DNA from 3 places in the Exiguobacterium sp. s152 genome. Region 3 is predicted to be linked to each of the others. Evidence: riboswitches for the same ligand, from Rfam matches in the RefSeq annotation. Region 3 holds a riboswitch; each other region holds the start of a gene.

Region 1 (3,278 bases), on a different contig from region 3:
CGTCATAGTTGATGCGTCCGTTCACGAGCTCCACTTCTCTATCGAAGAACCCGCCCCATAGGAAGGGTCGATGTTCGATGACGACAACGTTTACCGTCTGTGCGACGTTGTCGAGCCACTGAACGAAACGGGTTGAGGTTTCGGGATCAAGGTGCGCGAGCGGCTCATCGAGTAGTAGCCATTCCGGCTTCCCGATCAAAGCACAGGCGACAGCGATTTGTTGCTTTTCACCACCTGACAGGTCATGAATGACTCGGTCACGATAATCGGTCAACTGCAATTCCGCTAAAATCGTGGCCACACGCGCCATCATCTCGTCCCTCGCCACGGCAAAATTTTCAAGTGTGAAAATCAATTCCTCCTCGACCGTCTGCATGACGAATTGACTGTCAGGATCTTGAAACACCGTTCCAACACGACGATTCACCTCACCAGCTGTATACGTGTCGTAAGAGCGGTCAAACAAATGTAATTTGCCTGTCACGATGCCATCGCAGTTATCCGGGTACAGACGATTCATCAAAGAGAACAATGTCGATTTCCCCGATCCGCTCGCCCCTGTGATGAGCGTCCTCCCAGCCGTTAATTGAAGCGTGATGTCTGTCAATACTTCGCGCTGTTTGTCCGGATAGCGGAACGCCAGCTGTTCTGCCTCAACCATGTACTCGTCCCTTACGCGCGAGGGCATACCCTTCGAGCGCACCCGTACGAAGCAACAAGTCGCTCAAAATCTTACCTCCCAGACCGGCAATGAGCATTCCGCTTGTCGCACGTAACGCGAACATCGTCGCTACGTATGTCGGACTGAGGGCAACGAGTCCACCCATGACATACGTATACGCGAAACTCGTCGCAGCTGCACCAAATCCGGCCAGCATGAGCACCCAAAGGTCATATCGCTTGTAGCCCGTGACCGCAAACGCCGCTTCAGCACCAAGTCCTTGAATGATCCCGACTAAAATAATACGAGGTCCAATCGCGTTACCAATCATCATCTCAATCGTCGCCGCAAGCACTTCTGACAAAAATGCTGCGCCAGGTCGGCGGATGATATAAGCCGCAATAATCGAGACGATGAACCAAATCCCAAAAATCCATTCGTACGCGATTGGTCCAATCAAGCCTGCCCATAGATTCCCGACATGGACGAACGCCAAATAGACGACAGCGAATACGACCGATAAAATGGCCAACAAGACGATTTCTTTTAACTTCCACGACTTAAGCATGCTGCTGTCCCTCGTGTGACGGGCTGTTCACGCTGAACGTGACCGTCATGACGACATGGCTCGTCTTCGCACGGACGCGGTCGAACGTCGCCTCGTAAAATGAAAACACCGGTTCGATGTCGCCGTGAATACCCGAGGCATAATGCATCGAGTCATTGAAAACGCCACGCTCTTTCGCAAACGCAATTTCTTCGTAGATGATGTCCATATACTTCGGGTCCCCGAGCGGATAGAGTGCAAATTGTGAAGATACGTACTGCGAGCCCGCCGTGCCATTCCCCGGCTCAGTCGTCACGTCGAGCAGATTGTCTCCTGCCGTGTCGCCTGGGCAGCCGACCGAGAACGTCCCGCTCATCGACACATGTTCTCCTGTCTTCGTCGCATGTGACAGGACGGCTTTGGCCACATCGAACACATGCTCACTTCGTCCACGGATGACCGTCGAGACGTCGTCGGTATGTCGCCAGACGTTTTGCAAGTTCGTCTCCTTCAATGCCCCTTTGATGACACTCACAAAATCAGACGTCATTGGGCTCAGCGTAAAGCGGAATCCGACGATCGGACTCCTTTCACATTGATTGTTCATGTTCTATTCCCCCTTAATTGTATGTACACAAAAAAGCCGCATCCATGAGAATGCGGCCACTCGTCCAATTTACAAATCCATTAGAAAAAGTGCCACACTTCCTCACGCCGGTATTACCCGGATCGAGTCATAAGGGATTGGAGCCATGCTCACATCTCAGCCGAAGCACCCCTAGTGTAGTCCAATGTATGCGGTTGTCTATGCAACGAAAAGTATAGACGACCACTCCGGATTTGTAAACGGTTTATGTGAAAGTCACGATACCGTTCCCCGGAAGCGTATCTTGCAACGTCGTCCAATCGAGGGTCATCTCCTCGTCTGTCAACAGACACGCGTCGAGTCCGGCCTCGATGACCGAACGCTCCATCCGCTGCCCAATCAAGACGAGCTCCGTCTGACGGTCCCCGTACGGCTCGACGTAATCGGCGGCGAGCTCGGGTTCTGCTGCGAACATAAGACGACGCTCTTCCTTCGGCAGCGTCGCGAGCCAACGTCCTGCGTGTTCAAGCGTCGAGGCGTACCCCGCTTGCGAGAACAGGCAGGCGAGGTCGTTTCGAGAAGCAATCCATAAGAACCCTTTGGCGCGGACGACTTGTTCCGGGAACGCCTCGATCCACGCATGAAGCCGCTCCGGGTGGAACGGACGGCGTCGACGATAGACGAACGAGCTGATGCCGTACTCTTCTGTCTCCGGCGTATGTACTTCCGCCTCAAGCTCGTGAATCCAGCCGGCGGCATGCATCGCCTGCTCGAAATCGAACAGATTGACGTCTAACAGCTCGGTCAATTCTACGTTCGCAAGGACCGACGTCAACAGTTTGGCGGTAGGATTGAGCGCCTTTAACAGCCCGGCCATCTCGTCGACTTCCGTCTCTGTCACGCGGTCCGCCTTGTTCAAGACGATGATGTCCGCGAACTCGATTTGATCGACGAGCAGATCGACGACTTCACGGACGTCCGTCTCATCGATGGCCTGCTTGCGTTCATGGAGTGACTCGCCCGAGTTAAAATCTTTCAAGAATCGATATGCATCGACGACGGTCACCATCGCATCGATATAGACGCGGCTCGTTAAATCGATCCCGAGGGCGTCATCGGCGTATGTAAACGTTTGAGCGACCGGAATCGGTTCTGAGATGCCGGATGATTCGATGATAATCCCGTCGAGTTCACGGTCGTTCGTGATGTCCTGTACCGCTTCGAGCAGGTCCTCACGAAGCGTGCAACAAATGCAGCCGTTCGATAGCTCGACCAATTTTTCGTCCGTCCGCGAGAAACCGCCCTGCTCAATCAATCGTTCGTCGATGTTCAACTCGCTCATGTCGTTGACGATGACCGCATATTTCTTACCTGACCGATTGTTCAACAGATGATTCATCAACGTCGTCTTGCCGCTCCCTAAATAACCGGACAGCACCGTGATTGGAATTCGTTTCATATATCCCCACTCCTAAATCGTAATC
Region 2 (3,278 bases), on a different contig from region 3:
TGTACGTCTTCTCCATCTTGACGTACGACCACGCCTCGGGCGTAGTTTTCACGTTTCAATAGTTCTGCGATCCCGTCTTTCAATTGAGCTTGAGACGCCATTCCCACAACGCCGAAACATTCCATCGCCGCACCGCCTGCGAGTGTCGCGACCACGTCGTTCGTGATGTCAATATTGCCATATGTTGTCTTCATTTCAATTGCCATATGGAGTAGCCTCCTTTATTCGGAATGATTCCTTCACTACATTCTACAATAAGTACCTAGTTATTAAAAGAACCTGCTCCATAAACTCGGTCAATTGTAGCCGTAACCCTCATTCATTATTAAAATCCTTTCCAGTAATGTCAAGTTTTTTTCTTGTCATCCTATGATTTTCTAGTTGCATCGTGAAAAAACCCGTGCTAATATAAACGAGTGTCTATTAGGACGAACCCACATAAAAAAGGAGGGGAAACGCATGGCACGTAAATGCTACGTAACAGGTAAATCACCTAAATCAGGTAACAACCGTTCGCACGCACTCAACAAGACAAAACGCACTTGGGGTGTAAACGTACAAAAAGTTCGTATTCTCGTTGACGGTAAACCTAAACGAGTTTGGGTTTCAGCTCGCGCTCTTAAATCAGGTCTCGTCGAACGCGTATAATTTTTATACACGAACGAAATAAATCCCAGCGGCATTCGCCGATGGGATTTTTTTGTGTTCATTTTTTGACATACAGCATGAGCACCATACCTTCGTGCACGATCAAGTCCGCCGTTTCATCGTCCCATTCGTTCGAGATGGTGAGCGCCTCATGGCTGACGACATCGTGACGGTCGAGCGGATATTTGACGCCGCGGATGGTCACGTTCGCCTGTTTCCATGGGATGAGCGACAAATAGTGACCGTCTTGACGCGGGAGTTCATAGCGTCCCGACCCTACGAGTCGTACCGTCTGCCCTGCCGTGACAAGACGCATCTCCGGATACGCCTCGAGCAGACCGATATTGCTGAGCGTCATATCGAGCCGGCCGCCGAGCGCGCCGTATACGAGCATCTCAGTCGCGCCATGCCCCCGTGCCGCCTCGAGAGCGATCTCGAGGTCGGTCACATCTTTCTCAGATGGATAACGGACGGCGTCGATCGGCACTTCGCCCGTGAAGGAGTCGAAATCGCCGACGACGAGATCTGGGTTCAGCCCGTGGTTCAACAGTGTCTCGTACCCCCCATCGACGCCGATGATGTAATCGACGTCACGCGGGAGTCCCGAGATTGGTTCCGGGCTGGCCGCCACAATCAACACCCGCATTAGCGGACGTCCCGGGTCGCGAGCGTCGCGAAGCGCGGCGCCGAGACGAACAAGAGGACGAGGACGACGGCCGACACGAGGAAGGACGGGAGCATGTACGTCATGTTATAGGCGAACGAGTAGGCGACGACCGGACCTTCCGCGTATTCGGCGAAGAAGACGATCCCCGACAAGACGTGGGCGCCGTAACGAAGCAGTGAGCCGAGGAGCGCGCCGAGCACCAAATAGACGACGAGCGTCTTTTTTGCCTCATCTTTGGCGGCTCGTTTCACTTGACCCGCGAACAGTCCCGCCATACCGACGACACCGTAAGCGAACGTGTAGTCGAGCAGGAACTGGACCGGCGTGAAGATGTAGGCCCCGAACAGCAATTGCAGCGTTCCGACGAGTGCACCGGTCGCAAGTCCGCCTTTCAAGCCGTGACGATACGCCATCACGAAAATCGGCAACATCGCCAAGCTGATTGACCCGCCTTGCGGCATCCGGAACGGGATGAGCAAATCAAAAATCAAACCGAGTGCGGCGAACAATGAGATTTCAATGAGCGCCTGTAATTTTAAACGTTGTTTCATCTATTTCCCTCCTTAAATTATGAGCGAACGACAAAAAGCAGCATGACGTAAACGCCATGCTGCTATCGAGTAGCAACGTGCATTTTCGCCACATCCCTACGTCCGTGTGAACGGAACAGGTTCAAAGGGTTAGCGTATGCCTCTCAGCCACAGAATGTGACACCCCTTGCGACAATATTTGTTGTTCTATGGACGATTATACACGAGATGCGTTGCGAATGCTATCGATTGCGTCTTTATAGCTCGGCTCGTTATAGATGGCCGAGCCGGCCACGAGCACGTCAGCACCGGCATCGATACATAATTTCGCCGTCTCCGCGTTGACGCCGCCGTCAATCTCGATTTCAAAGTCGAGACGGCGCGCTTGGCGCATCTCGTTCAACGCCGCGATTTTCGGCACGACCGATTCGATGAACTTCTGACCCCCAAAGCCAGGGTTCACCGTCATGAGAAGGACCATGTCGACGTCACCGAGCACGTGTTCAATCAACGATAGCGGCGTATGCGGGTTGAGAACGACGCCACACTTGGCTCCGGCCGCCTTAATTTGTTGAAGCACGCGATGCAAATGGTTCGTCGCTTCAACGTGAACTGTGACGATATCCGCTCCCGCTTTGATGAAGTCTTCGACGAAGCGCTCCGGCTGGTCGATCATTAAATGGACGTCGAGTACCATGTCCGACTTCTTCCGTAAGCTTGCGAGTACCGGGAGACCAATCGAGATGTTCGGGACGAATTGACCGTCCATGACATCAAAATGGATATAATCCGCGCCGGCTTCTTGGACCGCCTTCACTTCTGCCTCTAGGTTGGCGAAGTCCGCCGCTAAAATTGATGGTGCAATTTTAATCATGTCAGTACCTCCGTTGTCTATCGTTTAACTCTGCCATAAACGTAACATAATTCTCGTAACGGGTGGAAGCGATTTCTCCCGCCTCGACGGCCGCTTTGACGGCACAACCCGGTTCGTTCAAATGGGCACAGCCCCGGAATTTGCAGTCGTCATGCCGTTCGACAAACTCAGGGAAGCACCAGCGCATCTCCTCGACTGCGAGTTCTTCTGGGAACTCGAGGCTCGAGAAACCAGGCGTGTCAGCGACGAGCCCGTCAGCGAGCGTGATGAGCGTGACGTGACGCGTCGTGTGCTTGCCTCGGCCGAGCGACTTCGAGATTTTCCCGGTCGCGAGTTCAAGTTCCGGCGCGACCGCGTTCAAGAGTGAACTCTTGCCGACACCGGTCTGTCCGGCGAACACGCTCGTCTTCTCCTTAAACGACCCACGAATTTGTTCGATCCCCGCCCCGTTCTCCGTCGACGTCTCGATGACCTCATAGCCGATTGACCGGTATAAAGCTGCTGCTGCTTGAATCGTTTCGAGCTCCGACTCCGTCAACAAGTCCATCTTCGTTAAGAC
Region 3 (3,278 bases):
TTTCCGGTGTTCACCGGGATGCTCAAAGTGACGATTCTCGCCGCAGGCTTGCTGTATAGTATCTTTTGGCTATTGTCGCCGCTCGATTTTCTGTACAAACTGACGTTGTTCGTTTTATTTATGACGATTAACGTCATCTGGGTCATGTTCTTGTTCTTGAGTGCCGCCAAGTATTATCAAGCGGTGGCCTATAGCTTCTTGCTCGGTGGACTCATCTCGGTCGGGAGCGTCTATGCGATCAGCCGTCTCATGGTCGACCCGTCGAGTCTCGAGCTGTTGCTCGGTTTCACGGTCGGGATGATTGTGACGTTGTTCGGGTTATTCTTCGCGATGCTCCGGACGTTCCCGCTCCGTTACGCGGTGAAAGAGTTCTCGTACTTCAAGTACTTCGACCGCTATCCGGACTTGTTCGCCATCGGCGTGTTGTACGTGCTCGGGATTTGGGTCACGAATTTCATCATCTGGTTCGGTGAAGGACGTGTCATCATCGCGGACTCGTTCCTGTTCAACCCGTATTATGATACGGCCATCTTTTGGTCGTACTTGACGATTATCCCGACGCAACTGTTGTTCGTCGTCGCCGTCGAGACCCGATTTTATGAGCGCTACCGTACGTTTTATGGATTGATCAACTACGGCGGGGCACTCCATCAAATCGAGAAGGCGAAACAGACGATGACGTCCGTATTGAAAAATGAGTTGATTCGACTCGCGCGGAGCCAAGGCGTCGTGACGCTGTTCGCCATCCTGATGGCGGGCGCGTTCGTCAGTTGGATCGGCGTCCCGGATGAGATTGGTCAAATCTTTCGGATGACGACGCTCGCGGCGTTCGCGAATGCGATGATTCTCATCTTGACGCTGTTATTGCTCTATTTCGAGGACCGGCGCGGGGCGTTGTTCGTCAACATCTCGTTCTTCACGTTGAACGCGTTGTTCACGTTACTGCTCTTGCCGCGAGGCATCGATTGGTACGGTGTCGGCTTTGCCGTCAGTACGACGATCACGTTCTTCTTGGCCGGCCTGCGTTTGATTTATTACATGGGCAAAGTCGATTATTACGTGTTCGCCGCGTCGAACCGGCGCAAGCTCGGCACCGAGCGGTTCTCGCAAATGGGAACGTTGTTGAACCGGCGCTTTTCGCGATAAAGGGTTTTCAGTACAGGGAAAGACTGATATGATGTGGTCGTAGACGACCGAATTTCATAATGTTTACCACTAGGGGAGTCGCGTGACGCGGCTGAGATGGACGAGGTCCAGACCCTTTGAACCTGATCTAGTTCACGCTAGCGTAGGGAAGTGGGCGAACCGATTGTTCTCGTACACTTTGTGTAAATCCGACGCCGCTTCCGTTATGGGAGGCGGCGTCTTTTTTAATCACAAAGGAGGAGAACACATGACATTCACCGCACATCTACGACAAGAGGCAGATGCTTTGTTTCAAGCCAGTTTTGATCACCCGTTCGTCCGGGAACTCGGAACGGGTGAACTCGACGAGGCGAAATTTCGGCATTACGTCATGCAAGACTCGTATTATTTGAATCAGTTTTCGAAAGTACAGGCGAAAGGCGCGACGCTCGCCCCGAATATGGAAGTGGCGAGCCGTTTTTTGACGCACGCCCTTCACACGATTGAAGCGGAGCATGCGCTGCATCGTGAGTTTTTCACGTTGCTCGACGTGACGGAGGCGGAGTGGGCGACGTTCGAACCGGCCCCGACGGCTTACGCCTATGCGATGCATATGCAACAGGCTGGGCCGACGCTCGGCGACGTGCTCGCGTCAATCTTGCCTTGCTACTGGGTCTATTATGAGATCGGGGAGCGATTGAAAGACGCGACACCCGATCATCCGATTTATACGACGTGGATTGCGACGTACGGGTCGGAATGGTTCCGCGACCTCGTCGAGGAACAGATTGAACGGCTCGACGTGCTCGCCGGACAGGCGACCGCGGAAGAGCGATTCCGGTATCAGCAGCTGTTCTTGAAGAGTTGTTATTATGAACACGCGTTTTGGGAGATGGCGTGGACGCTCGAGTCGTGGGATTTACCGGCGGGGGTAACACGATGAAGCGCGACTTATGGGACAAAGTCAGAGCCGAACGGCCACTCATCCACAACATCACGAATATCGTCGTCGCCAACTTTTCAGCGAACGGGCTGCTCGCCATCGGGGCGGCCCCGGTCATGGCATCTGCGGTCGAAGAAGTGGCCGAGATGGCATCCGTGAGCGATGCGCTCGTGCTTAATATCGGCACGCTCGATGCAATGACGGAACGTACGATGATTCGAGCCGGGCAGGCGGCGAATCAAGCGGGTCGTCCAGTCGTCTTCGATCCGGTCGGGGTCGGGGCGACCTCATTCCGGCGCGACGTCGCCAAAGCGATTCTGCAACATGTCCGCGTGACGGTCATTCGTGGGAATGCCGGAGAAATCGCGACATTGATTGGTCTCGACGCGGCGGCGCGCGGTGTGGACGCCGGTGAAACGCGAGACGATTTGAATCAAATCGCGCGTGAGGCGGCACGACGCTATACCTGTGTCGTTGCCGTGACCGGAGAAACGGATGTCGTCAGCGACGGGGACGTGACGATTGAAATTAAAGGCGGTACTGGCGCGATGGCCCGGACGACAGGGACCGGTTGTTTACTCAGTGCGGTCGTCGGTGCGTTCCTTGCGGTCGAACGGGATGCGGTTACGGCCACGGCGACGGCGCTCGCCGGCTATGCCCGGTGCGGCGAACTCGCTACCGCTTTGGCTGACGGACCGGGTGACTTCCCCGTTCACTTCTTGAATGAGCTTGGCAAGATGACGGCGGTCGAGTTGCCGAGTGACCGTATCGAGGTGGTGTCATGATACGGCCCCAAGTATTGACGATTGCCGGTTCAGATTCGGGCGGTGGCGCTGGCATTCAAGCTGATTTGAAGACGTTCCAAGAGCTCGGTGTGTTCGGGACGAGTGTTTTGACGGCCGTCACGGCCCAAAACACACGTGGGGTGCATGGGGTCGAGGCGGTGTCACCGGAACTCGTGACGCAACAACTCGATGCAATCGGTTCAGACTTTACGATTGCGGCGTGCAAGACCGGGATGTTGTTCGATGCGGCGCGCATCGAGGTGGTCGCTGATGGGGTGCGGCGTCACACATTCAATCGGCTCGTCGTTGACCCGGTCATGATTGCGAAAGGCGGGGCCTCGCTACTTCAGGATTCGGCGGTCCAGGCGCTCAAGACATCCCTCTTGCCGCTCGCGACCGTCGTCACGCCGAACGTGCCGGAAGCG

What was found. A riboswitch is a leader RNA that binds a small molecule or an ion and turns the genes downstream of it on or off. The one in region 3 is predicted to bind thiamine pyrophosphate.
Region 1: another riboswitch for thiamine pyrophosphate. It lies ahead of KNP72_RS00120 (YkoF family thiamine/hydroxymethylpyrimidine-binding protein); the one in region 3 lies ahead of tenA (thiaminase II).
Region 2: another riboswitch for thiamine pyrophosphate. It lies ahead of thiT (energy-coupled thiamine transporter ThiT); the one in region 3 lies ahead of tenA (thiaminase II).

What each region holds. Positions count from the first base shown of each region.
Region 1 is NZ_JACSLX010000001.1:19,910-23,187, forward strand. Features, by position in the region: gene KNP72_RS00110 (ABC transporter ATP-binding protein) at 1-661, opposite strand, end outside; gene KNP72_RS00115 (ECF transporter S component) at 654-1,229, opposite strand; gene KNP72_RS00120 (YkoF family thiamine/hydroxymethylpyrimidine-binding protein) at 1,222-1,815, opposite strand; TPP riboswitch at 1,898-1,998, opposite strand; gene KNP72_RS00125 (GTP-binding protein) at 2,060-3,253, opposite strand.
Region 2 is NZ_JACSLX010000002.1:102,704-105,981, forward strand. Features, by position in the region: gene KNP72_RS04550 (Asp23/Gls24 family envelope stress response protein) at 1-206, opposite strand, end outside; gene rpmB (50S ribosomal protein L28) at 460-648, shown strand; gene KNP72_RS04560 (thiamine diphosphokinase) at 707-1,294, opposite strand; gene thiT (energy-coupled thiamine transporter ThiT) at 1,294-1,866, opposite strand; TPP riboswitch at 1,943-2,043, opposite strand; gene rpe (ribulose-phosphate 3-epimerase) at 2,063-2,719, opposite strand; gene rsgA (ribosome small subunit-dependent GTPase A) at 2,721-3,278, opposite strand, start outside.
Region 3 is NZ_JACSLX010000006.1:59,326-62,603, forward strand. Features, by position in the region: gene pelG (exopolysaccharide Pel transporter PelG) at 1-1,146, shown strand, start outside; TPP riboswitch at 1,208-1,312, shown strand; gene tenA (thiaminase II) at 1,394-2,068, shown strand; gene thiM (hydroxyethylthiazole kinase) at 2,065-2,853, shown strand; gene thiD (bifunctional hydroxymethylpyrimidine kinase/phosphomethylpyrimidine kinase) at 2,850-3,278, shown strand, end outside.